DNA from 3 places in the Rhodopseudomonas julia genome. Region 3 is predicted to be linked to each of the others. Evidence: predicted binding sites of a transcription regulator. Region 3 holds the regulator's gene; each other region holds the start of a gene.
What was found. Region 3 encodes LexA, which represses DNA repair genes until DNA is damaged. Its sites were predicted from a motif close to TGTTCNNNNTGTGTTCNG; they were not measured.

Region 1 (10,051 bases), on a different contig from region 3:
CGATCCTTCCATTGGGGTAGACCCCACGTAATATGGGAAGCTTGCGCCACGACGTCGCGACAAATTCTAAAAGACAGTTAAAATTGCAGTGAATGGGGCGCCGGCACTCGACCTTAAAAGCCGCTGCCGCCGGAGAAGCTGCGTGGGGCTTCGTCGATCAGACGGGCGCCTGAGCCGGTGACTTCGTAGACGGCCAGCTGGCGCTGATTGGTGCCGTCCGATTTCAGGCGGAAGACGCCGTCCACGCCGTTGAAACCGTTGGCGTTGGTGAGAAGGCTCGCGGAGAACGCATCATCCGGATTCTGCCGCACCAGCCCGGCCGCCAGCACCGTGGCGTCGTAGGCGAGCGTTGCATTGCGTGGCGGCTCGGAGCCATAGGCGGCCCGGTAGCGCGCGGCAAATCCGTCGAAGGTGCGCCGCGTCGGCGCCGGGAACCAGCCGCCGGCGAGCGCACCGTTGTTGAGGACGGCCGGGTCGTTCCACTGTCCGCTGCCCAGAAGCTTGATATTGCTGCCGGCGGAGCCGAGCGCCTGCGAAATGAGGGCTGGGGCCTGGCCGGCGTCTGGAATGAAAAGCGCGTCGATGCGTGAGGAAATGGCAGCGATATCGGCCGTTTTTGCCCGGATGTCGGTGTCGTTGAGGTCGTAATGCTCGATCGCCACGACGCGTCCGCCCGCATTGGCGACCGCCTGGCGGAAGGCCGCGTCGGCGACGGTGCCATAGGCGTTGTTGGGCAGGAGCGCGGCAAAGGATTCCCGCCCTTCGCTCGCCGCATAGGAGACGATGCGTTCGGCATCGGAGCCCGGCAGGAAGCTCAGGAGATAGACCCCGGGCCCGGCGACGGCGGCGTCGGAGGAGAAGGCCACCATCGGCGCGTTGGCGCGGCGCGCCACGGGTGCAGCGGCGCTCACCGAGGAGGCAAAGAGCGGTCCGAGAACGATCTTGGTTCCCTCGGCGACAGCCTTTTCGGCGGCGGCCTGCGCACCGGCGGGTGTGCCGCCGGTGTCATAGACGATGAGCGAGATCGGCACATTGGGGAAATCGCTCATCGCCATCTCGGCGGAATTGCGGAAGGCCCGCGCGGCATTGCCGGCATTGCCTGTCGCCGTCAGCGGTAAAAGCATGGCGACCCGCGTGGTCCCGCTGCCGATGACCTCGCCGGTCGGAGCGGCCGGCCCCTGATTGACCGGCAGATTACCGCCGCCGTTCCCCGACATCGAGGTGCATCCCGCCAGAAACAGGAAAAGGAGAGTTGCTGAGACCCAGCCGAAGAGGCCACTCGGCATTGAAAAATTCCGCCTGAACACGTCGTCTCTCCCGCCCGGAATGGTTGCCAGGGCCCCTTTTGGATCCTAGGCATTCGTCATAAGCGGCGCGTGGCGCCGTCTCAAGGGCAGCCGCAGAGAATGGCCGGAGACAGAGATAGAATTTTCGTCATGCGGGGCCACGAAATGACGGCGCCGCATCTTGAGCCGGGCCTCTATGTCACGGCAACGCCGATCGGCCATCTCGGCGACATTACCATCCGGGCGCTGGAGGTTCTGGCCGCGGCCGATGTGATTGCGGCTGAAGATACGCGGGTGACCCGCAAACTCCTCTCGCGCTATGGCATCACCACCCGCCTCACCGCCTATCACGAGCACTCCCATCCCGATGTCGACGAGCGCCTCGTCAAACTGATGGCGGAGGGCGAGGCCGTTGCCCTCGTCACAGATGCCGGCACGCCGGTCGTCTCCGATCCCGGAACGCGGCTCGTCTCGCGTGCGGCTGGAGAAGGTATCGCCGTCCATCCCATTCCGGGAGCCTCGAGCCTGACCGCAGCCTTGAGCGTCGCCGGTATTTCCGCCGAGGCGACGCTCTTTCTCGGCTTCCTGCCGGCGAAGGAGAAAGCCCGCCGCGATACGCTTCAGGGGTTCGTTGACCTCCCCTTCGCCCTCGTCCTCCTAGAAGCGCCGCATCGGCTTCAAGCTTTCGCCCGCGACGCGGCAGAGATTCTCGGAGACCGGCCGGTCTGCCTGTGTCGGGAGATGACAAAGCTGCACGAGACTTTCCTGCGCGGCTCGCTCGCCGATCTTGCCGACGCGGCCGGCGGGCAGGACAAAGGCGAGATCGTCGTGATCGTCGGCCCCCCCGCGCCAAAGGAGGCGGGCGCAGGCTTCGATGAAGCAGATCTTGACCGCATGCTCGCCGAACGTCTCGGCACGATGGGGGTCAAGGATGCCGCCCGCGAGGTTGCCGAGGAAACGGGCCTGCCGCGCCGCGTGCTTTATCAGCGCGCGCTTTCGCTCGGCAAGGAGTGAGAGAGCGGGGCCTCCAATGAGCGAGAAGCGGCGCCGCGCCTACCGACAGGGCCACATGGCCGAAATGGCGGCGGCGCTCTTCTTGATGATGAAAGGGTACCGGATCCTCGCGCGCCGCTACCGCACATCGCTCGGCGAAATCGACCTCATTGTTCGTCGCGGCCGCACCATCGCTTTCGTCGAAGTGAAGCTTCGCGGTGAGAGAGAGGCCGCAGACTGGGCGCTCACCCCGCGCAGCGAAAGGCGCATCGGCGCCGCGGCCAGCGTTTGGATCTCCCGGCATCCGGCCGCCATGCAATTCACGCAGCGCTTCGATCTCGTCCTCGTCTCGCCCTTCCGTTTGCCCCGGCATCTTGCGGACGCCTTTCGCCCTCCCAATTGATTGCACCCGGCCCACTTGATTGCATCCGGCCACTCGATTGCATCCGGAACGAAGCGCGGCTAACGCAGAAGCCAGAAGAACGGAGAGACCAATGGCCCTTTCAGTCGCAGTGCAGATGGATCCGATCGCGCAGATCGACATTCGCGGCGATACGACCTTCGCGCTGATGCTGGAGGCGCAAAAGCGCGGCCACAGCCTCTTCTATTACGAGCCGCGGCATCTCTCGATGGAAGCCGGCCGCGTCTTTGCCCGCATGCGGGCGGTCAGCGTCGCCGACGAGGTCGGGCGGCACTATGAGCTGGACGAGGCGGAACAGCAGCTCGGACTTGAAGATTTCGACGTCGTCCTGATGCGCCAGGACCCGCCCTTCGACATGGCCTATATCTCGGCGACACATCTTTTGGAGCGGGTTCATCCGAAGACCCTCGTCGTCAACGATCCCGCCCATGTGCGCAACGCGCCGGAAAAACTCTTCGTCACCGAATTCTCTGATCTCATGCCGGAGACGCTGATTTCGCGCGACATTGCGGCGATCCGCGCCTTCCGTGAAGAACACCGCGACATCATCCTGAAGCCGCTCTACGGCAATGGCGGAGCGGCTGTCTTCCGCATCAGCGAGGGGGACGAAAACCTGTCCTCGTTGATCGAGCTCTTCGAGACGACCTTCCGCGAACCCTTCGTCGTGCAGCGCTATCTGCCGGAGATCCGCAAGGGCGACAAACGCATCATCATCGTTGATGGCGAGCCCGCCGGTGCGATCAACCGGATCCCGGCCGTGGGCGATGCGCGCTCCAACATGCATGTCGGCGGCAAAGCCGTTGCCGCCGAGCTTACCGATCGCGACCGCGAGATCTGCGCCCGCATCGGCCCGGAACTCAAGGCGCGCGGTTTCATCCTCGTCGGCATCGACGTGATCGGCGACGTGATGACGGAGATCAACGTCACCTCGCCGACCGGCATCCGCGAGCTCCAGCGTTTTTCGGATATCGACGCGGCCGCGATGGTGTGGGACGCAATCGAACAGCGCTGCAAGGGCTGACGGGCGGGGCAGAACCCCGCCCTCAAGGCCGGCTTAGTCGAGAAGCGAGACGGCCGACGGCGTCACCTCGCCGGCGACGAAGCCGTGGATGCGGGCGACGAAATCGTCGACCTTGCGCAACACCTTGCGCTGTTGCGAGGTGTCGGTGCGCAGGAAGAACGGGCAATAATTGGTCGTGCCGAAATCGTCGATGAGGACGAGGCGGCGGATTTGGCCGTCGACGTCTTCCTGGACGAGAACATTGCACAGCATGATTTTTCGTGTCGGGACGCGATAGGTGGCGAGATGCTCGCAAAACACCTCGACGGCCGCCTGACATTCCGGCGAATAGCCGTGGATCGTCAGATAGCTTTCGAGCGTGCGTGAGATCTCGCCGTCGCCGTCGCGAATGAGCTCCACCGAGAGCCCGAGCCCCAAACTCGTCGACACGAATCCGAACTGCCGCGCCACATGCGCAAAGGCGACCTCGCCGCGCCTTTGGCCGAGGCGACGCAGGATGTGCTCGTCCTGGCGGTTGTCATCGAAGCGCACGAGCGGACGCAGACGCTTCCATGCGGATTTCGCCCGGCGCTGGTCGGCGAGCGTGTAATCCGGTCGCCGTACCTTGATGCCGCGGTCTTTGCGGGCGGGATCGACAAAGCATAGCCGTCGTCCTCCGCGCGCAAACGGGATCGCCCGGCTCAGATCGACGGCAGCTGCCACCGAACGCCGGTCCGCTCTCGCATGCATTGTCTCCGGTCCGGCGATAAATGCCCAAACCGGCGCAAAAAAAGCCCTAAGGCGCGCGGAAGCGCGCCTTTTTTCAATCGAATCGCAGACCATGTGCCCCGGCCGCCTGTTCGCACCCGCAGCGTCGATCCGCCGCGAGTGTTATGTATCCTTCATAAAGTCCTCACAAACCGCACTTGCAAGGACCGGAACGGCGAGGGCGCAAAAATGTGACCGATGCGTTTCGGAATGTTCCCCTTGCGCAACAGGTGCGCCCCTCGGATCGCGTTCCGTTTTCGTTCTTGTCATTGTGTGAAAGCTGAGTCATCCTGCAATCAGAACGGGGGTGTGGGCGATGGTTTCTCGCGTTACGACAGTGGCGTTCCGTGGGGTCGAAGCGATCCCGGTCGATGTCCAGGTGCTGATCGCGCCGGGGCGCACGCTCTTCAACATTGTCGGTCTGCCCGACAAGGCGGTGGCGGAAAGCCGCGAACGCGTGCAGGCGGCGATTCATGCTTCGGGTCTTGCGCTTCCAGCCAAGCGCATCACCGTCAATCTCGCCCCGGCAGACCTTCCCAAAGAAGGCAGCCATTACGATCTGCCGATCGCGCTTGCGCTGATGGCGGCGATGGGCGCCATTCCGGCCGACGCAGTCGGTGATCATGTGGTGCTCGGGGAGCTCGGCCTCGACGGGCGCATCGAAGCGGTGGCGGGGGTGCTGCCGGCGGCGATTAGTGCCAATGCGCTGAAGAAGGGGCTCATTTGTCCCGCCGCTTGCGGCGGGGAGGCTGCCTGGGCGGGTGAAGAACTCGCTATTCTGGCGCCGAAGAGCCTGATCGCGCTCGCCAACCACATCGCCGGCAGTCAGGTCCTGTCACAGCCCAAGCCCGCGCTTCGCGCGGCGAGCGAGGTGCTGCCCGACCTCTCGGAGATCCGCGGCCAGGAGAGCGCCAAACGGGCGTTGGAGATTGCCGCGGCCGGCGGCCACAACATGCTGATGATCGGCCCGCCGGGCGCGGGCAAATCGATGCTGGCAAGCCGGCTACCGTCGGTCCTGCCGCCGCTTGCCCCGCGCGAACTCCTCGACGTGTCGATGATCTCCTCAATTGCCGGCACGCTCGCCGGCGGGCGGCTGTCGAGCCAGCGACCTTATCGGGCGCCGCATCATTCGGCCTCCATGGCGGCGATGGTCGGCGGCGGCATCAATGCGCGTCCGGGTGAGGTCTCCCTTGCCCATCACGGCGTGCTCTTCCTCGATGAATTGCCGGAGTTCACGCCGGCCGTGCTCGATTCGCTGCGCCAGCCGCTGGAGACCGGAGAAGCCGTCATTGCGCGGGCCAATCACCGTGTCACCTATCCGGCGGAGTTTCAGTTGATCGCGGCGATGAATCCATGCCGCTGCGGCATGGCGGGCGAGCCCGGCCATACCTGTCGCCGCGGCGCCCGCTGTGCTGCCGACTATCAGGCGCGACTATCAGGGCCTTTGATCGACCGCATCGATCTTCGCATCGAGGTGCCGGCACTCTCCGCCATCGATTTGATCGGGCCGGCCGAGGCGGAGCCGAGCGCGGCCGTGCGCGAACGTGTGGCAGCGGCGCGTGCAATGCAGGCTGAGCGCTACATCTCCCGCGGCCTCCCGGGCCTGCGCATCAACGCGCGGGCCGGCAGTCGCGTCGTGGAAGACGTCGCAGCTCCGGACGAGGCCGGTGCTCGCCTCATCCGCGATGCCGCAGAGGCGATGGGCTTGTCGGCGCGCGGCTATCACCGTGTTCTCAAGGTTGCGCGCACGCTCGCCGACCTCGATCAGGAGGAAAAGGTGCGCCGCATCCACGTGGCGGAGGCGTTAAGCTATCGTCAGAGCGCGTCTTTGCTGGCCGCGGCCGCATGATCGCGGCGCCCGCGGACAGGTCGGCGGAGGCTCCGCCCGGGGGGCTTGCTCGGTGGGCTTGCGAGCATCCTCCCGCCTTGTCTTGCAGGTCTTGGCTATCTCTCGCCCCGTCCTTGCCTGAACGGCATCTTTCCGCGCCACGCCACGTCTTTCCTCGCCACGGCGGGCGCAAACGGTCGGTCAGGCAGCTTTCTGCAGCGGATCTCGGCGAAGCGCCCGGCCGCTCTTGTCGAAAAGCTGCAGATCCTCGGCGTCGGCGGCGAGGCGTACGTTTTCTCCGCGCTCGATCGCGGCTTCCCCGGCAAGCTTTGCCACCACCGGATCGTCTTGGCGGCCGATATCGACGTAGACGAGCGTGACCTCGCCCAGAAGCTCGACAAGCGTCACCTCGCCCTCGATCAGAGCCTCTTCGCCGGCGCCAACCAGCCGGAGGCTTTCTGGGCGGACACCGAGATGGCCAGGGCCTTGTGAGACGGCGATGCCTTCGGGAAGCGACAAAGTGAGACCATTGCCGCCTTCGGGGACGACACGAAGCGCGTTTTGCGAGGTGTTGAAGGTGGCAGGCAGAATGTTCATCGCGGGCGAACCGATGAACTGCGCCACGAACAGATTGTCCGGCCGATGGTAGAGCTCGAGCGGCGTGCCGACCTGCTCCACCCGGCCCTTGTTCAAGACGACGATGCGGTCGGCGAGCGTCATCGCCTCCACCTGGTCGTGGGTGACATAGATCATCGTCGTGTCGGGCATCTTCTCGTGCAACCGGGCGATCTCGATGCGCGTCTGCACGCGCAGGGCCGCGTCGAGGTTCGACAAGGGCTCGTCGAAGAGGAAGACCGCCGGGTCACGGGTAATCGCGCGTCCGATCGCCACGCGCTGGCGCTGGCCGCCGGATAGCTCTTTCGGCAACCGGTCGAGATAGGGCTCGATTTGGAGAATGCGCGCCGCTTCGCGCACCCGCTTGTCCACCGCGTCGCGGCCCGAACCTTTGTCGAGGCGCAGCCCGAAGGCCATGTTGTCGTAAACGCTCATATGCGGATAGAGCGCGTAGGATTGGAAGACCATGGCGATGCCGCGCTCCTTCGGAGTGCGGTCGTTGACGGTTTCGCCGCCGATCTCAAGCGTGCCGCGCGTGATGTCTTCCAGCCCGGCGATCACACGCAAAAGCGTTGATTTGCCGCAACCGGATGGACCGACGAAGACGACGAATTCGCCATCCTTGATGTCGAGATTGATGCCCTCGAGCACCTTGACCTTGCCAAAGGCCTTATCGACCCCGCTCAGCCTGACATTGGCCATCGAAGCTCCTCCCATCTGACGACCGATCGCTTTTTCAGCGCCGGACCCAGCGGCCCGTCGCTGCAGCAATTGTCTGGGAAACGCACGATAGGGCGAGTGGCTGCAGCCCTGTTCGGCCAAAAGCTATCTTCGGCCGCAAAAACTGAGGAAGTCCTGTCCGGCTTTCGTCTCAGGCATCTGTCCGGCGCACCCGCACCACGACCTCGACGGCGGTGATTTCCATGCCCTCCGGGGGCTCGGGAACCTGCGTCAGGCTGACCGGCCCTTCGATGTCCATGAGCGAGTTTTCACCTTCCACGAAGAAATGGTGATGGTCGGACACATTGGTGTCGAAATAGGTCCGCGCCCCATCGACTGCGACTTCTCGCAGCAGCCCGGCTTCCGTGAACTGATGCAGGGTGTTGTAGATCGTCGCAAGCGAAACCGGCACGCGCATAGATTGCGCTTCCTCGTGCAGAAGCTCCGCAGAAATATGCCGATCGCCCTTCTTGAACAGCAAACCAGCCAGGGCCACTCGCTGTCTCGTCGGCCGCAGACCGGCACGGCGCAGCCAACGGGTCAGCTGCTCAGGCGAATTGTGGTTGTGTATAGCCGTCATGTCAGCTCGCTCTCGGCAGTCGAAGAGTTTATGGAACGCTGCCTTTAGCCCTATATGCGAATTTGTATCGTTCTGACAACTCTGACGCTGTGTCGCTGTTGCCGCGTGGCTCGGTTTCGCTACGCGGCGCGGTATGTTAGGTAGCGGGTTGTCGTTAAGGAACCCAAATGACCCGCCTCACAGAAAGACCAATGCAATGAATGAGCGGCGCAGCCATTTCGAGTATGAGGACCTCCTTGCTTGCGGGCGGGGAGAGCTTTTCGGGGAGGGCAACGCTCAATTGCCGCTGCCTCCGATGCTGATGTTCGACCGTATTTCGGAGATTGCTGACGAAGGTGGCGAATACGGCAAGGGGCGGATCCGTGCCGAGATGGAGGTACGTCCCGACCTCTGGTTCTTTCCCTGCCATTTCCATGGCGATCCGGTGATGCCGGGCTGCCTGGGTCTCGATGCCCTTTGGCAGCTTCTCGGCTTTTTCCTCGGCTGGCTCGGCGCCCCGGGCAAAGGGCGCGCGCTTTCAGTCGGCGAAGTGAAATTCTCCGGTATGGTTCTTCCGACCGTCAAACGACTGGAGTACGGAATAGAGCTGAAGCGCATCCTGCGCTCCAAACTCACGCTCGGCATCGCCGATGGCTGGCTGAAGGCCGACGGAGAAGTCATCTACCGCGCAAAAGATCTGAAGGTCGGGCTGTTCACAGCGAATCAGGCTGTCGCCACTGCGTAAGGCGCGTCGGGACCAGACTATCAAAGGGAGAAGGTGATGCGGCGGGTCGTCGTCACCGGTATGGGGATCGTATCCTCGATCGGCAACAATACGCAGGAGGTTTTGACCAGCCTGCGGGAAGCGCGCTCGGGTATCGTGTTCGCGCCGTCTTATGCCGAGCATGGCCTGCGCAGTCAGGTGCACGGCGCGCCGACGCTCGATGCCAGCGCGGTCGTCGACCGGCGCGCCATGCGTTTTCACGGCGGCGGCACGGCCTGGAATCACGTCGCCATGGAACAGGCGATTGAGGATTCGGGGCTCGAAAAGGGCGACATCTCCCACGAGCGGACCGGGATTATCATGGGCTCCGGCGGGCCGTCGACCCGCGCCATCATCGAGGCAGCGGACAAGACCCGCGAGGCAGGTTCCTCGCGAAAGGTCGGCCCCTTCGCCGTACCGAAGGCCATGTCGTCGACGGCGTCCGCAACGCTTGCGACCTGGTTCAAGATCAAGGGCATCAATTATTCGATCTCCTCGGCCTGCGCGACGTCCAACCATTGCATCGGCAATGCCTGCGAGCAGATTCAATACGGCAAGCAGGACGTGATGTTCGCCGGCGGCTGCGAGGAGCTCGACTGGACTTTGTCGGTGCTCTTTGACGGCATGGGCGCGCTTTCCACGAAGTACAACGACCGTCCGGCCATTGCCTCGCGTGCTTACGACAAGAACCGCGACGGTTTCGTCATCAGCGCCGGTGCGGGCGTTCTCGTGCTCGAGGAGCTTGAGCACGCCAAGGCGCGAGGCGCCAGGATCTATGCGGAGATTGTCGGCTACGGCGCCACCTCCGATGGTGTCGATATGGTCGCGCCGAGTGGCGAGGGGGCGATCCGCTGCATGCGTATGGCCCTTCAGAACGTCGGCGAGAAGATCGACTACATCAACCCGCACGCCACCTCGACGCCGGTCGGCGACCTCAAGGAGATCGAGGCGATCCGCGAGGTGTTCGGCTCAGGCGACGCATGTCCGCCGATCGCGGCGACAAAGTCACTGACCGGCCATTCGCAAGGCGCCACGGGGGTGCAGGAAGCGATCTACACGCTTCTCATGATGCAAAACGGTTTCATCTGCGAGAGTGCT
Region 2 (10,051 bases), 660 kb from region 3:
GGAGGCTTCGACGATCTCGGCGCCGCCTTCCTCGACGAGAAGCGCGACGGCTTCAGCCGAGCCCGCCGCATCATAAAGGGCCTTTGTTCCCTTTCCGAGAGCGCGCAGAGCGTCGGCGAATTCGGCCGGCTCACGGAGGCCAGCGAGGTCCGCGAGCGCGTCACGCACCGCATTGGAGAGCTTGCGCCCGTCGATGAAAAGGTCCGGCGCCTTGTCCTGGTGGACGATCGCGAAGGAGAGCGCCAGCGGCGTGTGCGGAACGTCGCTGCCGCGAATGTTGAACAGCCACGCGATCGAGGAAGGATCAGTCAGGACGACCGCCTGTGCCCGGCGTTTGGCAAGCGCTTCCCTCTGCTCGGCGATTTTCTCCGCGGCGCTGCGTCCGGCGAGTTCGTCGGGGTGCAGACGGACGGCGCCCGTCGGCGTTTCGGGACGGTCGCTCCAGGCGAGATCGATCGGATTCTCCGAGAGGGCGACGAGTTCGGCGCCAGCATTTTCGAGCTTCGCCGCCATGGAGCGGCGCTGGCTCCTCGTCGTGAGCCAGGGATCGAAGCCGATGCGGTCGCCTTCCTTGATCTTTTCGACGAGCCAGTCCGTCGGGCTCTTGTCGCCGATGAAGACGACCTCGAAGGCGTCCTTGTCGACCTGCGCGGCCGCCTGCACGGTGTAGCGGCCATCGACGAAGAGCGCGGCTTCGTCGGCAAGCACGATGGCGGTGCCGGCCGATCCGGTAAAGCCTGTCAGCCAGGAAAGCCGCTCGGCCGCGGGCGGAACATATTCGCTCTGGTGCTCGTCGGCCCGCGGAACGATGAAGCCCGCGAGTTTCTGCTCTTGGAGAGAGGTGCGCAGCGCGGCCAACCGTTCAGCCGAATGGGTGGCGTCGCTCTTGTCGTCATAGGTCTGAAACATGGCTTTCCTTACCAGCGGGCGCCGTCACGCGCCACTCTCGGCAGAGCCGCGACAGGCGAGGGGCTGACATGCGGGTGACGGCATTTTCGATCGCCGCGTTGAGGCGTATTTCGCACCCGAAGTTGCAACCGGGACTTGTGCATCATGTCTCTCACTTTCGATCAGAGCGGCCATCTCGCACATCGGTCCAGACCAGCGCTGTGGCGGCGTATTCTGGATCGGCTGATGGCGGCACGGCTTGCCGAAGCACAGCACGCGGTGAACCTCTGTCTTTCGAAGCTCGACGATGACGAGCTTGCGCGTCTTGGCTATCGCCGCACCGACCTTGCGGCGATGCGGGACCGTTCGTCGCGGTTCTGATTTCCGACCAGGTGACCGCCGCACCCGCAGCGTCGGTCACATGCGGTGCGACAGGACGAGCACGCTCCACTCGCCGAAGCGTCGATGTGTCTCGAGAGCAAAGCCCTGATTGCGGTAGGCCGCCGTCACGCGCGAGGCCTGGCTGTTGAGAATGCCGGAGAGCACCACGACGCCGTCCGTTTCGCTGGCGCGCGCCATTTCCGGCGCGAGCGCAATCAGAGGTGCGGCCAGAATATTGGCGACGATCAGATCATAAGGTGCGCAGGCGGCGATCCTCGGATGGCGCAAGCCCATGGCGGTCATGGTCTCGACGAGATGGCCGACGCCGTTGAGGGAGGCGTTTTCTGCCGCGATTTTTGTTGCGATCGGATCGATATCTGAGGCGAGAACGGGCTCACGCAAGAGCCTGGCGAGCGCGATCGCCAGGAGGCCGGTGCCCGTGCCGACATCGAGCGGACGGTCGAAGCGCCGGTATTTCAGCAATTCGTCGAGCGTTTCCAGGCAGCCGAGCGTCGTTGCGTGATGACCGGTGCCGAAGGCCTGGCCGGCATCGATTTCGATCCCCGTCCGTCCGGCCGGTATGGCGCTGCGATCATGGGCGCCATAAACGACGAAGCGCCCGGCCGGGACGGGCGCAAGCCCCTTCAATGACTGAGCCACCCAATCGGTCTCAGGAAGGATTTCGATGTCGAATTTCGATGCGTCCGCGCCGAGGGCGTCGCTGAGTCTCGCTCCGAGCGGGTCGAGTTCGTCGCCTTCGAGATAGAGTTCGACCTGCCAGTCCGTACCGGCTTCGCTCAAGGCGACGACGCCGCCTTCCTCTTCAAACGCCGCGTCGAGCCGATCCGAGAGAAGCTCCGCTTCCTCCCGGCCGCCTTTGAAACTGATACGTGCCGTCATGTCTTGGTTTTGTCTGTCTCTCGCTGGACCTTGCGACGCACGGATTTTTCCGTCGTGCGGTCCTGGTTTTCTGTCTCTGGCGGCACCATCGCAAGGATGCGCCCGGCATTCGAGGCGGCACGCTCCTGCGCCTGTTCAGCGAAAAAGAGGCTACCATCGGGTGCGACATACAACAGAATCTCCAGATCGTCGCCGCGCTCGTTGCGATAATCCTCGAAGGTGTATTCCTTCGTGAGCGGGGTCGATTGGATCTTCCAGCCGCTCGAAAGGCGCCGCTCGAGTTCCCAGTAGGAAACGCCGGAGGCGAGCAGGGGACGGCCGCCGACCGTGACGGCCATGTTCTTCTTGCTGCCTGAATCCTCGTCGCGCTGACGGCCGATCTGAAAGACGTCGGTGCGGCCGAAATGCGGGCCGAAATCGGTGCAGACGAGAGCGTTGTAGGCGTCGTTGTCAGTCGCTGCGATGAGGTAGTCGTAGCGGTTGAACTCGACGGAGAATTCCGCGGGCTCCGAGAGGATTTCGCCGTAATAGGTCGGGATTTCCGTCTGGCGCAAAAGGCGCAGGCGCGACCAGTTGCGGTCGGCCACCATCGTCGGGATCTTCATCTCCTTGAGGCGGGCCGTCAGCGCCTTTGTGAAGTTCGATGCGCCGACGACGAGGATCCCCGAGCGGCGATCGGCAGCAAGACCCAGATGGCGCGCCAGCCAGGGGAGGGTGAAGCCGTGGACGACAACGGTGACGAAGACGAGCGCGAAGGTGATCGGCACCATCAGCGGGCCGTCGTCGACGCCGATCGCAGCAAGCTCCGTTCCAAACAAACCTGCGACCGCGACCGCCACGATACCGCGCGGGGCGATCCAGCCGACGAGCAGGCGTTCTGAGAGTTTGAGTCCACTGCCGATCGTTGCCACGAGCACGGAGAGCGGCCGCACGACGAGAAGCAGGACGACGATGAAGGCTGCGAGGCGCCAATTGAGGGCCGTGAGATCCGCCCAGGTGAGCGTCGCCGTGAGCAGCACGAAGACGCCCGAGACGAGGAGGACCGTCATCGTCTCCTTGAAGCGCTTCAGTTCGTCGAGGCTCGCGATGCGGGAATTGCCGAGCGTGATGCCGAGAACGGTCACGGCGACGAGGCCGGCTTCGGCCACCAAAAGATCGGTCGCGGCATAGGCGACGAGAACGGCCGCCAGGATGAGAGGCACTTTCAGGTATTCGGGCACCCAGCCGCGGGAGAAGACGGTGACAAGACCCCGGCCGAGAAGATAGGCGCCGGCGAGCGCCACGACGGCCGCCGCGACGATCGACATGGCGAAGTCGGAAAAAGCCTGCTCGTGATGGTTGATGAGAATGACTTCGAAGGCCAGAACCGCAAACAGGGCGCCGATCGGGTCGTTGATGATGGCTTCCCAGCGCAGGAGTGACGCGGGTCGCTGGGCAAGCCGGGCCTGGCGCAGAAGCGGCATGATGACGGTCGGCCCCGTCACCACGAAGAGGCCGGAAAGAACCGTCGCCGTCGGCCAGCTGAGATCGCCCACGAAATGGGCGGCGATCGTGCCGAGGAGGAAGGCGAGCGGCCCACCCAACAGGACGAGGCGCCGCACACCCATCGAAGTCTCTCGGATCTCGTGGAAATGCAGCGTCAGGCCGCCTTCGAACAGAATGATGGCGACGGCAACCGCGATGATCGGGCGCAAGAAGTCGCCGAAATCCGATTCCGGATCGATGAGGCCTAGCCCCGGTCCGATCAAAAGACCGGCGAGCGACAGGACGACGATCGCCGGCAGGCTGAAACGCCAGGACAGCCATTGGGCGGCAATGCCGGTGGCGCCGATCAGCGCAATCTCGGTGATGATGTCGTGCATGAACCCGCTCTGCGCTGGAAGAGCGGGATTAAAGAGCAACTGCAGCCGCTTTCAAGCGCCGTTGGCGGAACTTTCGTCGAAAGTCTTTTGCTCAGAAGGCGGTTTGGACAGCTTGGACCTGCTTGCTCAGGTCGCTTCGACAAAACTGTCGACCACGCGCTTGCGGCCGGATTTTTCGAAATCGATCGTGAGTTTGTTGCCGTCGATCGTGTGGATGGTGCCGTAGCCGAATTTCTGGTGGAAGACGCGCTCGCCGACCGAATAGCGGCTCGTGCCGCCGATCACCGATTTGGCGACGAGTTCTCCTTCAAGGGTCGTCGGCCCGCGCCCGGTGCGGTTTCTCGGATCGGCGCGATCCCGGTTGGATTTCGCGCGCTGCCATCCCGGCGTCCGATAGGCGGAATCGAAGGGCTCCATCCGCTCAAAACGTGAGCCGCCATAGCCGCCCGATCCGTAATGGCCGGCACCGCCATAGCCGCCGTAGCTCGCAGGCTCTGCCACTTCGACATGGTCTTCCGGCAGATCGTCGATGAAGCGGGAGGGCAGGGTGGATTGCCACAGTCCGTGGACGCGGCGATTGCCGACAAACCAGATGGTGGCGTGGCGACGGGCGCGCGTCAGGCCGACATAGGCGAGGCGGCGTTCCTCTTCGAGGCCGGCCTTGCCGCTCTCGTCGAGCGCACGTTGATGCGGGAAGAGACCTTCCTCCCAGCCGGGCAGATAGACGACGTCGAATTCGAGGCCCTTCGCCGAATGCAATGTCATGATGGAGACGGCTTCTTCGGTCTCGCCGCCCTCCGTGTCCATGACCAGCGAGACATGCTCCAGGAAGCCGCCGAGGGAATCGTATTCGCCGAGATTGTTGACGAGTTCCTTGAGGTTCTCGAGCCGGCCCGGGGCTTCCGGCGAGCGGTCGCGCTGCCACATCTCGATGTAGCCGGATTCCTCCAGAATGATCTCCGCGAGCTCAGGATGCGGCGTGTGCTCCAGCATCTCCGACCAGCGGGCGAAGTTTCGGACCAGGTCACCGAGCGCCTGGCGCTGGCGTGGCTTGATCTCTTCGGTCGCCGCCAGCTCTCCGGCCGCCGCCAGAAGCGGGATGTCGCGGCTGCGCGCATGCGAATGGATGAGCTGGATGGTGGCCGCGCCAAGGCCGCGCTTCGGCGTGTTGACGATGCGCTCGAAGGCGAGACCGTCGGCCGGATTTTGCGTGACGCGCAGATAGGCGAGCGCATCGCGGATTTCCATGCGCTCGAAGAAGCGTGGGCCGCCGATGACACGGTAGGGAAGGCCGAGCGTGACAAAGCGGTCTTCGAATTCGCGCATCTGGAAGGAAGCCCGCACGAGGATGGCAATCTCGTTGAGAGATATGCCTTGGCGCTGCTTTCTTTCGATGTCTTCGCCGATCGAGCGCGCCTCTTCGGAGGAATCCCATCCGGAGGCGACCATGACCGGCGCGCCCATATCGTCGGTCGCCGGAAACAGCGTCTTGCCGAGACGGCTCTCGTTCTGAGCGATGAGGCGTGAGGCGGCGGCGAGGATATGGCCCGTCGAGCGATAATTGCGCTCCAGACGGATCACCTTGGCGCCGGGAAAATCGTGATCGAAGCGGAGGATGTTGGCGACTTCGGCGCCGCGCCAGCCATAGATCGACTGATCGTCGTCGCCCACGCAGCAGATATTGGCGCGCTCGCCTTCCGGACGCTGGGCGAGGAGGCGCAGCCAGAGATATTGCGCGACGTTGGTATCCTGGTACTCGTCTACGAGAATGTAGCGGAAGCGCTGCTGGAAGCTTGCGAGCACATCGGGATGCTCGCGGAAAAGCCGCACGCATTCCGTCAGAAGATCTCCGAAATCGACGGCATTCAGCGTCTTCAGACGCTCCTGATAGGCGGTGTAGAGTTCGCGCCCGCGCCCATTGGCAAAAGCGTAAGCGTCGGAATCCGGAATCTTGTCAGGCGACAAGCCGCGGTTCTTCCAGCCGTCGATGAGGTTGGCGAGCTGGCGCGCGGGCCAGCGCTTGTCGTCGAGACCGGCGGCCTGGATCACCTGCTTCATCAGCCGGATCTGGTCATCGGTGTCGAGGATGGTGAAATCGGAGCGCAGTCCGACGAGCTCGCCGTGGCGGCGGAGAATCTTGACGCCGATCGAGTGAAAGGTGCCGAGCCACGGCATGCCTTCGGTCTGTTCGCCGCCGATCAAGGCGCCGATCCGCACCTTCATCTCGCGCGCCGCCTTGTTGGTGAAGGTGACCGCCAGGATCTGCGAAGGAAATGCGCGACGTGAGGCGAGGATATGCGCGATGCGCGTCGTCAGAACGCGCGTCTTGCCGGTGCCCGCACCGGCCAGCACGAGAAGCGCGCCTTCCGTCGTCTCCACCGCATCGCGCTGCTCGGGATTGAGGCCTTGCAGGTAGCGCGCGGGAGACGAGACCTGTGCCGCCTGGGCGCGGGCCGCGATCCCACCAGCCCGCGGGGCAGGCGTCGGCGGGTCAAAAAGGGGATCGTCGTGTCGGTCGGCGTTTGAATGGGTCATCAGGTTTCGATTCGCTTAAGCCCAAGATAGGGCAACGATCCCTGTCTTGCGAGGCGGCCGCCTGGCTACCGGATTGTACTATTGTTCTTGACCCGTTCTCTGCGTCTACCGATCAGGCCGCAAGGGGGCGTGGCAAAAAAATCCGTGTCGCTAGCCGAATCTCTGCCACATGATCGAACTCGGGAGAGGGAGGGCGACGAACCTTCAGAGGTTCTTCTAAGACCGCACTTCCGGCCAGTTTGGGTTCTGGGGGAAAGATATGTCTGTGGAGCTTGAAGGGGGATGCTCCTGCAAGCACGTGCGCTACCGGCTCACATCGCTGCCGATGTTCGTGCATTGCTGCCATTGTCGGGACTGCCAACGCGAGACGGGCAGCGCCTTCGTCCTCAACGCGCTCATCGAACGCGACCGGATCGCGCTATTGAAGGCGGAGCCGGTCGTCGTGACGCTACCGACGGGGAGCGGGCTCCCTCATGACGTCTATCGCTGCCCGAACTGCCAGATTGCGCTGTGGAGCGACTACGGACGCCGTGGCATTCTGAGTTTCCTGCGGGTCGGAACGCTCGATAATCCGGATGTGCTCGTGCCTGACGTCCACATCTACACGCGCTCTAAGGTTCCGTGGCTCGAATTGCCGGCCAATGTTCCCGCCTTTGAGGAATATTACGATCTGAAGGAGCTGTGGCCGGCCGCCAGCCTGGCGCGCAGAGACGCGCTGCTCAAGACAGAATAGCGAACTGATCGGCCTTTCTCTGCATTGGGGTTGAGACACCCCAAGAGTGGAGACATCGCATGGCAACGCACGACCTCGACCTCAGCGTCGCAGTCGAATCCTATGATTTTGAACCCTCAAGCGGCATCCCTAACAGCAAGCTGCCGACGCTTATCTATCGCGGCGGCCTTGACGAGCCGGTCCGTATGGCCGGCGCTGCCGATACGATCCTGACGCGGAATATGTGGCAGGGTGTGTGGGTCTGGTCGATCTATCCGTTCTGGCACTTCCACACGAAGGGCCATGAGGTGCTGGCCTGTGTGTGTGGCTCGGCCCGCGTCGGGCTCGGCGGCGATGACGGCATCGAAACCGATCTCAATGCCGGCGACGTGGTCGTCATTCCCGCCGGTGTCGGCCACAGAAGACTGTCGGCGACGGAGGATTTCTCGGTCGTCGGCGCTTACCCGAAAGGGCAGGAGGGTGACATCACCAAGCCCGAGGAGATCGATTTCGAGGAAGCCAGGAAGAAGGCGGCAAGCGTGCCTCTTCCAGACACCGATCCGATCTATGGCCGGGAAGGTCCGCTCTTTGAGTATTGGAAAGGCAGCAGTTCGGCCCATACGGACGACGACGCCTCTTCGGACGTTCAGCAGGAAGACGCCGTCGAAGGCGAAGACGAAAATGCCTCTTCGGATGTGCATGAAGCGAGCGACGCCGAGAAGACCGGCGCGACGAACGAAAAATAAGGAAGAGCGCGGGCGAGCGAATGTTCGCTGCGCTGCGGGCGTAAGAAAGTTCAGCCGAAAAAAATGCCGCCCGCATGGTGCGGACGGCATCTTTCAAACCCGAGGAGATGTGGGCGGTTACTGCGACTGGGCCGGTTCGCCGGTCGCCGGAGCACCGCCGGTGCTGGTGCCCATGCCGCCGCTCTCAGTCTGTGACTGCTGGGCCGCGGCTTCGGCCTGCGCCTTCTGGTCGTCGAGGTCAACAAAGTCAGGGGCCGCTTCAAGCGCCTCCTTCGATCCGTCGATCACGAGGTGCAAGTCACCATCCTCATCGGTCTGGATGTCGATCTCGCTGAACTTGACCGCCACGTTCTTCTCACCGATGCCGAGGAAGCCGCCGACACCGATGATGGCGCCGTCAATGCCGCCTGCCTTCTTGAAGAGGAGGTCGTTGATGTCGCCCACCGCTTCGTCGCTCTGGTTGTAGACCGTCTGGCCGATATAGCTGCTCGCCTGGACCTGATCTTCGCTCTGCTCAGTCAGGAAGACGGAGGCATCCATGGGCTTCGCCGGAGCCTCGGCAGCCTCGCCTGTCGGGGCGCTCATGCTGTCGTTCGGCTGCGCTTCCATGCCGCCAGCAGGGGCCTTGTCCGGGCTTGCCGGCTGTTCCGCCATCGGCTGGTTGGTGGTGTCGGTCTCGGTCGTCTGCGCCATCGCGCCGGTGGCGATCATCGCCGAGATGGCCGTCGTTGCCAAAAGCTTCTTCAACATTCTCACTCTCCCTGTTGGGGGCTCGCCTGGGTGGCGGCTCGCCCCGTTCGTGTAGTGGGAGGGCAATGCCGTGGCGGCTGAAGGGTTCGTTCAAATAACGTTGCGAAAGGCTTGCAAAATGTGATCGCATCTGCGGGAACCGTTTTGGCTCACGGTCAAGCCTTTTCGGCAGCTTCGCCTTCGCTCGCTGTGCCGAAAACATGCCGCCGGGTGCAGGTCTACGGTGAGCTTTGCGGTCCGATCGTTTCGCCAACCGTCAGCGATGGCGCATGGGAGAAAGCCGGCGCGCAACCTTGACCTTGCGGCTTGCTTGGGTGCAGGAGACGAGGGCTTCCCGGTGCCCGCGACAGATTAACCTCTTGTTCTTCTCAGTGTGACGCTCCGTTCGGAAGCGGCACCCGAGATGGAAAGAAGCGAGATCGTGACCGACACTTCGGCCGAGGCGAAGCCGACAAATTCAGCGCCAGTTTCCGCGTCCGGTACGGAAGAAGAGAGCCAGGAACCCGTCTTGAGCGCTCCCGCACTGTGTGTGGTCGCATTCACGATCGGTGTGGTGGCGGCCGTTGGCGCAGTCCTTTTTCGCTACATGATCGCCTTCGTGCACAATCTCGCTTTCAACGGGCGCATCAGCTTCTTCTACGATGCCAACCATTTCGAAGCGGCGAGCGTCTGGGGCCCGTTCATCATTCTCGCGCCGATCATCGGCGGGCTCATCGTCGTCTTCCTGGTGAAGACGTTTGCGCCGGAGGCGAAGGGTCACGGCGTTCCGGAAGTGATGTACGCCGTCTATCACAACAACGGCGACGTGCGCGGTGTGGTGGCGATCGTCAAGTCGATCGCCTCCGCCATCTCCATCGGCAGCGGCGCTTCGGTCGGTCGCGAAGGCCCGATCATTCAGATCGGTGCCTCGTTCGGTTCGACGATTGCACGGACATTGAAGCTGCCGCGCTGGCAAAAGATCACGATGCTTGCCGCCGGCGCCGGTGCCGGCATCGCAGCGACATTCAACACGCCCCTCGGTGGTGTGCTCTTTGCGGTGGAACTTCTCCTGCCGGAGGTGAGCGGACGGACCTTTCTGCCGGTTGTCGTGGCGACGGCGACTGCGACCTATATCGGCCGTATTGCTCTCGGCCTCGATCCGGCATTCTTGGTGCCACTTTCTGCGGTCGATCCGCAGCATGCGATCAATCTCGCCGAGCTCGTCGGTTTCGCCTTCCTCGGCCTCGTGGCGGGCGTCGCCTCCTGGGCGTTCATCCGCTTCCTCGCCTTCTGCGAGG
Region 3 (10,051 bases):
GCAGCTTTCACACCGATCTCACGACATCGGAGAGGCTTGCGAAATTGATTCCGGAAGACCGCCTAATTGTTGGAGAAAGCGGTATTTTTTCGCCGATGGATATCGCCCGGTTGAAGGCCTCCCGCATCCATGCCTTCCTCGTCGGCGAAAGCCTGATGCGCTCAGACGATGTCGTCGAGGCGACCCGTCAGCTTCTTGCCTCACCGGCCCCACAGGACGCCGAATGAAGGATCACCTCACCCATCTTTCCGAAGATGGGCGCGCGGAAATGGTCGATGTCGGGGACAAGGCCGTCACCATGCGGGTGGCCGTCGCGAGCGGATGCGTGCACATGGCGGCACAGACGCTGCGCCTGATCGTCGACGGGGACATGAAGAAGGGCGACGTCATCGCGACGGCGCGCATCGCCGGCGTGATGGCAGCGAAGCGCACCTCAGACCTCATCCCGCTTTGTCATCCTTTGGCGTTATCGAAGATCGCTGTCGATATTCTCCCGGATAAGGAGCTGCCGGGGCTGCGGGTGCGCGCGATGGCAAGGGTCGAAGCCAAGACGGGCGTCGAAATGGAAGCACTCACAGCGGTTTCGGTCGCCTGTCTCACCATCTACGACATGGCGAAGGCCGTCGATCGCGGCATGACGATTTCGGATATCCGCCTTGAGGAAAAGAGCGGTGGCGCTTCCGGCGATTGGCGTTCGGACAGATGAGTTTGATTTCCGTCGAGGATGCCGTTGCCCGCATGCTCGCAGGCGTCACGCGACGGGGTGAAGACACCGTTCCCCTGGCGAAGGCGCGCGGTCGCGTGCTTGCATGCGATCTCTCCGCAAAGCGCAACCAACCGCCGTTCCGTGCCTCCGCAATGGATGGATATGCCGTCCGCGCGGAAGATACCGCCGCCGGCGCAGTGCTGCGCCAGATCGGCGAAGCACGCGCAGGATCGCATTTTTCCGGCACGATCGGCACGGGCGAAACGGTCCGGATTTTCACCGGTGCACCGGTGCCCGCCGGAGCGAACGCCATCCTCATTCAAGAAAATGCCAGAGCCGACGGCGAGTGCATCGAAGTTCTGGAGCCAGTGGCGGCGGGCCGACACATTCGCGCCGCGGCATTCGACTTCCGAGAGGGCGAAACGCTGCTTCCTGCCGGGCGTCGGATCGGGACCCGCGAGACGGCGCTTGCCGCCGCCATGAACCATGCCGTCATTGCGGTCGCGCAGAGACCGATTGTGGCCATTCTTTCCACCGGCGACGAACTCGTCGAGCCCGGAGAAGAACCGGGGCCCGATCAGATCGTTTCGTCGAACGGCATGGCGATCGCCGCGATGGTCGCGGCCTGTGGCGGTGTCGCGCGGGACCTCGGTGTCGTCATCGACGACAAACAGGCGATTGTGGATGCCGCAGCGGGGGCGAAAGACGCGGATATCCTGGTGGTGATCGGCGGTGCTTCGGTCGGAGATCACGACCTCGTCCAGCCGGCGCTCTCCGAGAAAGGTCTGAAGGTCGATTTCTGGCGGGTCGCCATGCGACCGGGCAAACCGGTCATGTTCGGTACGCTCGGGCGCACCCGGGTACTCGGCCTACCTGGAAATCCCGTCTCTGCCCTCATCTGCGCGCTCGTTTTTTTGAAGCCGCTTATCGCGGCAATGCAGGGCGCCGAAGGTACCGAGCAAACGAGGCTGTTGCCGCTTGCAGCAGCGTTGCCCGAGGTCGGTGACCGCCAACAATATTTGCGCGCGCGCTTCATCGATTGCCTGGGGCGAACGGCCGTCACCGTCGCCGACGACCAGGATTCGTCGCTTCTTGCGACGCTTGCCCGTTGCGACGCCCTCATCATCCGTCCTCCCTTTGCTCCGGAGGCCAAGGCGGGCGATGTGGTTTCCGTCATAGATCTCGCGCAAGCCCTCTCGTAACCCGCGCGGCGCTCCCCGAGGCTTGTGGAACACGCCATGAACAGGTAGTGTGCGTTCGTGATTTGTACACGAGACGCGACTCGCATCGCGAGGGGACGGCAATGCTGACAAAGAAGCAGCTCGAGCTTCTGCTCTTCATCAATGAAAGACTGAAGGAATCGGGCGTGCCGCCCTCGTTCGACGAGATGAAGGACGCGCTCGATCTGAAGTCGAAATCGGGAATCCATCGCCTCATCACAGCCTTGGAAGAGCGTGGCTTCATCAAGCGGCTGCCCAATCGCGCGCGCGCCCTGGAAGTTCTTCGCCTCCCCGATGCGGTCAATCCCAGCTTCGGGCGACCGCAGCAGCGCGGCTTCACCCCGAGCGTGATCGAAGGGCGACTCGGCAAGGCGCCGCAACCGGCTGAGGAAGAAGCGTTCGAAGAGAGCGAGCGCGGCGCAAGCGTCCCGGTCATGGGGCGGATTGCGGCAGGCGTTCCGATCTCCGCCATTCAGAACCAAAGTCATTCCATCGTCGTGCCGCCGGATCTCCTTTCGAAGGGCGAGCATTTTGCACTCGAGGTGCGCGGCGATTCCATGATCGAGGCGGGTATTCTCGACGGGGACACCGTAGTCATCCGCCGCCAGGACAGTGCCGATAGCGGAGATGTCGTCGTTGCGCTGATTGACGACGAAGAAGCGACGTTGAAGCGATTGCGTCGCAAAGGCGCGTCGATTGCGCTCGAAGCCGCCAATCCCGCCTACGAGACCCGCATCTTCGGCCCAGACAGAGTCCGGATCCAGGGCCGCCTCGTGGGGCTTTTGCGCCGCTACTGAGCGCTCGTCGACCTTCCTGGTCTCGACGTCATCTGAGCGCCGGCGGCCCATGCCAGGGTCGCCGGATCGATGGGCGTGACATACGAAGTTCGAGGTGCGGAGTGGCCCTGTCCGGTCCCCTGTGAGCAATAAATAGAGCGTGGGCTCCGTGGGCGGCGAGCGCAGAGCGATCGATGACAAACCGCGCCGCGCAATCTGCGGGCGCGCGCAGTTGTGTCACGATAATCTCGGCGCGATGGCAATCTTCCGAAAAGGCCACAGGATCTGTGACGCGCGACAGGGTCAACCCTTCCGGCATCTCCAGAACGCAGGCTTCGTCATCGCAACGAAAGCCTGGAGCTCCGGCGGGGTCATCTTCCGGCTCTCCCTCGCGCCAGACATCGTGAAGGAAGGAGCCTTGCCGCGCACCGACGACGTGGAGGTGGCCAGAAACGTCGCGGGCTGCAACCGCCCTGCCCGCCTCGTCCACCAGAACGTCGGGCTCGGCGCCGAGCAGCCAGGCAAGGAATGTCCCCACCAGAAGCGGCGCTATACCGTAGAGGCGGAGCTGCGAGCGCCACAGGCTGAGCCACAGAATCCCCCCGCTCATCAGCATGAGCGCGATTGCAGGAAACGGTGGGACAAGAACCGTGGCGCCGGGCAGTGACGCCACAAAATGCGCCGAGGCGAGGACGAGATCGATGCCCCATGCCATGACGGTCAACGGCAACACTTCCAGACCGAACGGCATTGCGATCAGGCTGATGAGCCCCGCCGGCATGACGAGGAGCGAAACCAGCGGCATCGCGATGAGATTGCCCAGAAGCGAGTAGGACGCGAGCCGTCCGAAATGGAAAGCCGCAAACGGCGATGTCGCCAGGCCCGCAACGAGCGTGGTCAAGCCGACCGTACCGATCGCAACGATAGGCCTGCGGAGAAGCCGCGCGAGCCCTCGGGCGGGTTCTGCAAGATCATGGCGCGGACGGTCGCGCCAGGCCTCCCAGGCCGCCACCAAGGCTGCAACGGCCAGAAAGGACATCTGAAAGCCCGGTTCGAGCACACTCTCGGGTTGGAGCGCCACCACCACGAACGCCGCAATCGCGAGGTTGCGCAATGACAGAGCGGGACGATCCAAAAAGACGGCCGTCAGCATGACCGCGATCATCACGAAGGCTCGGATCGTCGCGACGTTGCCGCCTGAGATCGACAAATAGAAAGCGCCGACTGCAAGCGCGATAGCGGCCGCGATTTTACGGATCGGCAGAACGAGCGCAGCATGTTCGGAAAGCGCTAGCACCGCACGCATGAGCCAGAAGGCCGTGCCGGCGATCAGCATCATATGCAGGCCCGAAATTGCGAGAATATGCGCAAGCCCCGCGATCCGGAGCGCATCGACGTCCGCATCCGCGATCTGGCCACGATCACCGACGAGAAGCGCTGCGGCGATCGCAGCAGCGGGGCCCGCCACGGCGTCGGTAATCCGCTGTGCGATCGCTCGACGGATGGCGGCAATCGCCACGAACACATGGACGCCGCTCACTGGTTCGACGACCGTCAACGCACCAAAGACGAAACCGGAAGCGCCGATCCCATCGAAGAACGCCGCCCGCGCGGGATCGTACCCTCCGGGCATCGCCGGGCCCGGCAGCGGTGCCAGCCTTGCACTGCCCTCTACCCTCGCCCCAAGCGGCGGCAGATCGGTGCGCAACGTGAGCCGGATCTTGTGTGGCGTCTCCTCTGCAGGAAGCCGCTCGATGCTCACCTGGTCGAGGACCACCCGCGGCGTTCGTTCAGCACGTGTCTCCACCGCCACCACCCGGCCGGTAAGCTGGCCACTCAGCGGATGTTCGACCATCGGCGCTCGAAGGCTTTCGACGCGAAGTTTGCCCGCAGACATCCCGGCCAGAAAGCAGGCGACGAGAACCAACGGATAGGCGCCACCACCGCGCCGCCACGCAAGGAATGCGGCAAACACCGCAGTGCCGGTTGCGAGCAGAAGCGCCGAAAGCAAAGGCTCGCGTGGCAAGATGAAATAGGTGGCCGCGCCACAAGAGAAGCCTACGGCCAGAAACAGAAAGCCGCGCCGCTCCTCAAAATCGTGCGCGACTTGGTCTCTCAGATGTGCCGCATGAGACGCAAGGCCGTAGCCGAAGCGGGTAAGCCGGCCAGGCGGCAAAAAGCCTTCGATGCGGCGACCGTCTTGCGAGGGCCGCTCCCCATCCGCCGCGCTTGACTGTCCGCCGCTTGGTTCCATGCTTGCAAGCATCCGGCGCTGTGGCTAGACCGAGCCAATCTTACACGTGGGCCGGGCATCAACCAATCGCCCCGCCCCTTTGCCAGCCAAAACCACCATGTCATCTCATCCGATTACCCGCTTTGCTCCCTCGCCAACCGGCTTTTTGCACATTGGCGGCGCACGTACGGCGCTCTTCAACTGGCTCTATGCGCGGGGCCGCGGCGGCAAAATGCTGCTCAGGATCGAGGACACCGACCGCCAGCGCTCGACCGATGCTGCCATCGCAGCCATTCTGGACGGACTCTCCTGGCTCGGCCTCGATTGGGACGGAGAACCCATCTCCCAATTCGCCCGCATGGAGCGCCATGCCGAGGTGGCCTGGCAGCTCGTTGAAAGCGGCCACGCCTATCGCTGCTATGCCTCACAAGAAGAGCTGGCGGAGATGCGCGAGACCGCGCGCGCCGAGGGACGGCCTCCCCGCTATGACGGGCGTTGGCGAGACCGCGATCCGTCCGAAGCGCCGGAAGGCATCAAGCCGGTCATCCGCATCAAGGCTCCGCAGGACGGAGAGACGGTCGTCGAAGACCATGTGCAGGGCCGCGTTACCTTCCCGAACCGCGACCTCGATGATTTCATCATCCTGCGCTCGGACGGAACGCCCACCTACATGCTGGCCGTCGTGGTCGACGATCACGATATGGGCGTCACCCACGTTATTCGCGGCGACGATCACCTCACCAATGCCGCCAGACAGGGCATCATCTACGAAGCGCTTGGCTGGCAGGTGCCACAATGGGCGCATATCCCGCTCATCCATGGCCCGGACGGCGCCAAGCTCTCCAAACGTCATGGCGCGCTCGGCGTGGAGGCTTATCGCGCGATGGGTTACCTTCCGGAGGCGCTCCGGAACTATCTCGCACGCCTCGGCTGGGGCCATGGGGACGAGGAGATTTTCTCCTCAGAGCAGGCGACGGAATGGTTCGATCTTGACGCGATCGGCAAGGGCGCGGCGCGCTTCGACTTCGTCAAGCTGCAAAACCTAAACGGGCATTATATCCGACAGGCGGACGATGCACGGCTCGTTGCCGACATGCTCAAGATCCTTCCTGAGATGGAGACACCACCGGCGTTTCCGGCGGAATTGAGTGCGGCGCAGCGTACGCAGCTCATGCAGCTCATGCCGGGCCTGAAAGAGCGCGCGAAGACGCTGGTCGAACTGGTGCACAATGCGACCTTCCTGTTCGCGGCGCGGCCATTGACACTCGACAGCAACGCAGAAGGGTTGCTCGACGAGGACGCTCGCCGTCGCCTCGGTCTTCTGCGGGATGCCCTCGGCAATTGCGCGTGGGAAACCGAGCCGTTGGAAGGCGCGGTGCGTACTTTGGCAGAATCGGAAGGCATCAAACTTGGCAAGCTGGCACAGCCCCTGCGTGCTGCGCTGACAGGCTCGACATCGTCGCCAGGGATCTTCGACGTGATGCTCGCCCTTGGACGTGAAGAGACGCTCGCCCGTATCGCCGACCAGGCAAGCGTTGCGTAATGCTCATGGCGGACGCGGCGTCCTCAGGCGCCGCCCCTGCCCTTCACGTAAGCTCAGCGCCCGCTCTCATCTTGCGGTGCAGCGCAAAAGCCGATAGCACTCGGGACAGCTAAACATCCACGACGCGGACTCTTCCGGGGGGAGGCGCAGCTCAAGTTGCGCATGCTGGAGTCTCGCGTCGATCCACAAAGGGGTGAAGTGTATGAGCGACTCCAAGGCGACCTTGAGCATCGGTAATGAGAACTGGGACTTCCCGGTTCGCGAGGGAGTAATCGGGCCATCGGTCGTCGACATCTCATCGTTGTATCGAGAAACCGGGCGGTTCACCTACGATCCTGGTTTTACCTCAACGGCCGCTTGCGAATCTGAAATCACTTATATCGACGGTGACGAGGGCACCCTTCTTTACCGCGGCTACCCGATCGAACAGCTTGCCGAACACGGCGATTTTCTGGAGACCTGCTACCTCCTGCTGTACGGCGAATTGCCGACGAAGGAGCAGAAAGCGGACTTCGACTACCGGGTCACGCACCACACGATGGTGCACGAGCAGATGTCGCGCTCCTTCCAGGGCTTCCGGCGCGACGCGCATCCGATGGCCATCATGGTGGCGATGGTCGGCGCAATGTCAGCCTTCTACCACGACTCCACCGATATCGCCGATCCTTACCAGCGCATGGTCGCCTCGCTTCGGATGATCGCCAAGGTGCCTACCATCGCGGCGATGGCGTATAAGTACCACATCGGACAGCCCTTCGTTTATCCGAAGAACGACCTCGATTACGCTACGAACTTCCTTCGGATGTGCTTCGCCGTTCCCTGTCAGGAATACGAGGTCGATCCGATCCTGTCGCGCGCCATGGACCGGATCTTCATCCTCCATGCCGATCATGAGCAGAATGCATCGACGTCGACGGTGCGGCTTGCCGGTTCCTCCGGCGCCAATCCCTTTGCCTGCATCGCTGCGGGCATTGCCTGCCTCTGGGGCCCTGCTCATGGTGGCGCCAATGAAGCCGCCCTCAACATGCTGCAGGAGATCGGCACGCCGGAGCGGATTCCGGAGTTCGTGGCCCGCGCGAAGGACAAGAACGATCCGTTCAGGCTTATGGGCTTCGGTCACCGGGTCTACAAGAACTACGACCCGCGCGCGCGCATCATGCAGCGCACCTGCCACGAGGTTCTCGAAGAGATCGGCGTCAAAGACGATCCTCTTCTGAATGTGGCCATGGAGCTCGAGCGCGTCGCACTGACTGACGAGTATTTCCTGGAGAAGAAGCTCTATCCGAACATCGACTTCTATTCGGGCATCACCCTGAAGGCACTGGGCTTCCCGACGACGATGTTCACGGTTCTCTTCGCCGTTGCTCGTACCGTTGGGTGGATCGCCCAGTGGAAGGAAATGATCGAAGATCCGAGCCAGCGCATCGGCCGTCCGCGCCAGCTCTACACGGGCTCGCCGAAGCGCGATTACGTCAATCTGTCCGACAGGACAGCCTGAAGCCTCCTCGGCTCACCTCGGAATGCTGGAAGGGCGGCCACTGGCCGCCTTTCCTTTTTGTGCATAGTCGAGAACGATGTCGGCAGCTCGCTCGCTCGGCGTCTGGCCATCCGGCGTTTCCATCAGCGCATCAAGGCGCGCAAAACCGGAAAGCTGCGCCTCGCGAGCCGGCCCCTCCTCCAGGAGCGCCAGGATTTCGCCGGCGAGCACCTCTGGAGAGCCGGCGTCATCCAGGAATTCAGGCACCGTATTGTCGCCCAGTACGAGATTGGCGAGCACGATCGAGTGCACTTTCAAAAGCCATTTCAGGCTGCGCGCCAACCACTCCACACGGTAAGCGACAATCATGGGAACCTTGGCGAGCGCGAGCTCAAGCGTCACAGTTCCAGAAGCCGCGAGCGCCGCGCTCGCCTGTCTGAAGGCGGCGAGCTTTGCCTCTTCGCCGACCACAAGTTCCACTTGCACAGGCCAATCAGCCACGCGCCTTTCGAGCTCCGGCCGCAAATGGGTGACGGCCGGCAACACGAAACGCACATTCGGCTTAGATCGCGCGATCAGGCCGGCTGTTGCACCGAACGGCTCCATCAACCGCTTCACTTCGCTGAGACGGCTGCCCGGCAGGATAAGGACGTGCGGCTCCTCATCGACACCAGCCCGTTCTCCGGGCGCCGGACGGAGCTTCTCGCGGTTCTCGATCAGCGGATGGCCGACATAAGTGCAGGGTGGCCCGCCCAAAAGTCTATGTGCCTCCGGCTCGAACGGCAGGAGGGCCATCACGTGGTCGATGTACCGCGCCATCTTCCGCGCCCGCCCCTTCCGCCAGGCCCAGACGGAGGGTGACACGTAATTGACGATCGGAAGATCGGGGAGCTGCCGCGCGACGCGCTTGGCGACGCTTTGCGTAAAGCCAGGGCTATCGATGATGACCAGAACGTCCGGCCTCTCAGCGACGATGTGGGCGGTCGTTTCTCGGATTCGTCTAATGATGCGCGGAAGACGTGCAACGACCGCGCCAAAGCCCATGACAGCGACGTCACCGAGGGGAAACGGGCTCTCGACGCCGGCATCCGTCATGCGCTCGCCTGCGACCCCGAAAAACACCGTGTCGGGACGCCGGGAGCGAATTTCCTTCATAAGAGCGGCGCCGAGATGATCGCCCGAAGCTTCACCGACGACGAGGGCGATGCGAAGCGGACGCGCGGTCATGGGCGTCGGCGAATGCCGTAGAAGAAAAGCCTGGCCGCACGAAAGGCCGCGAACGTCTCATCGCGGCCAACGAGCATGGTACGGCCCGCCTCGCATGCGATTCCGTCAAGGCCCGCCTCACGAGCCATTTCCACTGTCTCCGGGCCTATGGTCGGGATATCGAGCCTCGGGTCCTGGCTCGGCTTCATGCATTTTACGAGAATCCCACCATGCCTCGGGATGCGCTTAGTCAGGCGCATCTCCCGCACGCGCGACAAGAGGCCGTTGGTGCCTTCCGCACCTTCAAGCGCCACAACCCGCCTTCCGCAAGCGACGGCAGCCTGCCCGATATCGAGATCGCCAATCATGCGTGCGGCCTCTGCCGCCTTGGCGAGCTCGTCGGCATCGAGCGACACGCGCCCCTCGACGAGGAGACCGGGGGGACAGGCGAGCTCTGGCGCGACCGAAAGCGGGTCGAGAAGCCGAACGCCGTATTCCTCGAAAATGCCGGCCGCAGATTTGAGAGCGCTGTCATCACCGCTGCGCATTGCGCTTATGATGCGCGGCATCAGCCGCAATGCGCCAAAGTCCGGGCGGATGTCCTTGATCTCCGGGCGCTTCACAGCGCCGACAAGCACCACCTCTTTGCAGCCGTGCTCCTTTAGCAGCCGCTCCAGCCGACCGATCTCGCCCCACCGGATACGGAAGACCGGAAAGCCGTTCGTCTTCGGCTCATCAGCATCACCGGCAAGAGCGAAGATAAATGGCTGACGGCCAGCGCGCGCAGCCGCCTGAGCTACGAGAGCGGGAAGCCCCCCGCCGCCGGCGAGGATGCCAAGCGGAACGCCCTTGGAAATCTCACCCACTTCAGACCTCGCGGCCTCCGCGCG

Region 1: a site for LexA is predicted at 4,716-4,733, ahead of J2R99_RS06215 (YifB family Mg chelatase-like AAA ATPase). Genes of this name have one in related genera too.
Region 2: a site for LexA is predicted at 6,649-6,666, ahead of J2R99_RS12690 (ATP-dependent helicase). Genes of this name have one in related genera too.

What each region holds. Positions count from the first base shown of each region.
Region 1 covers NZ_JAUSUK010000001.1:1,349,665-1,359,715, reverse strand. The annotation lists gene J2R99_RS06240 (penicillin-binding protein activator) at 114-1,286, opposite strand; gene rsmI (16S rRNA (cytidine(1402)-2'-O)-methyltransferase) at 1,437-2,300, shown strand; gene J2R99_RS06230 (YraN family protein) at 2,317-2,682, shown strand; gene gshB (glutathione synthase) at 2,774-3,721, shown strand; gene J2R99_RS06220 (YrbL family protein) at 3,755-4,450, opposite strand; gene J2R99_RS06215 (YifB family Mg chelatase-like AAA ATPase) at 4,785-6,317, shown strand; gene J2R99_RS06210 (ABC transporter ATP-binding protein) at 6,498-7,613, opposite strand; gene irrA (iron response transcriptional regulator IrrA) at 7,783-8,211, opposite strand; gene fabA (3-hydroxyacyl-[acyl-carrier-protein] dehydratase FabA) at 8,408-8,935, shown strand; gene fabB (beta-ketoacyl-ACP synthase I) at 8,972-10,051, shown strand, end outside.
Region 2 covers NZ_JAUSUK010000002.1:741,817-751,867, forward strand. The annotation lists gene J2R99_RS12670 (aminopeptidase P family protein) at 1-909, opposite strand, end outside; gene J2R99_RS12675 (hypothetical protein) at 1,054-1,269, shown strand; gene J2R99_RS12680 (50S ribosomal protein L11 methyltransferase) at 1,306-2,169, opposite strand; gene J2R99_RS12685 (cation:proton antiporter) at 2,166-4,031, opposite strand; gene J2R99_RS12690 (ATP-dependent helicase) at 4,158-6,566, opposite strand; gene J2R99_RS12695 (GFA family protein) at 6,826-7,299, shown strand; gene J2R99_RS12700 (cupin domain-containing protein) at 7,359-8,024, shown strand; gene J2R99_RS12705 (PRC-barrel domain-containing protein) at 8,142-8,774, opposite strand; gene J2R99_RS12710 (chloride channel protein) at 9,196-10,051, shown strand, end outside.
Region 3 covers NZ_JAUSUK010000002.1:1,397,522-1,407,572, forward strand. The annotation lists gene trpC (indole-3-glycerol phosphate synthase TrpC) at 1-227, shown strand, start outside; gene moaC (cyclic pyranopterin monophosphate synthase MoaC) at 224-706, shown strand; gene J2R99_RS15840 (molybdopterin molybdotransferase MoeA) at 703-1,908, shown strand; gene lexA (transcriptional repressor LexA) at 2,010-2,723, shown strand; gene J2R99_RS15850 (ComEC/Rec2 family competence protein) at 2,752-4,956, opposite strand; gene gltX (glutamate--tRNA ligase) at 5,054-6,478, shown strand; gene gltA (citrate synthase) at 6,681-7,976, shown strand; gene lpxB (lipid-A-disaccharide synthase) at 7,989-9,182, opposite strand; gene J2R99_RS15870 (LpxI family protein) at 9,179-10,027, opposite strand; gene lpxA (acyl-ACP--UDP-N-acetylglucosamine O-acyltransferase) at 10,029-10,051, opposite strand, start outside.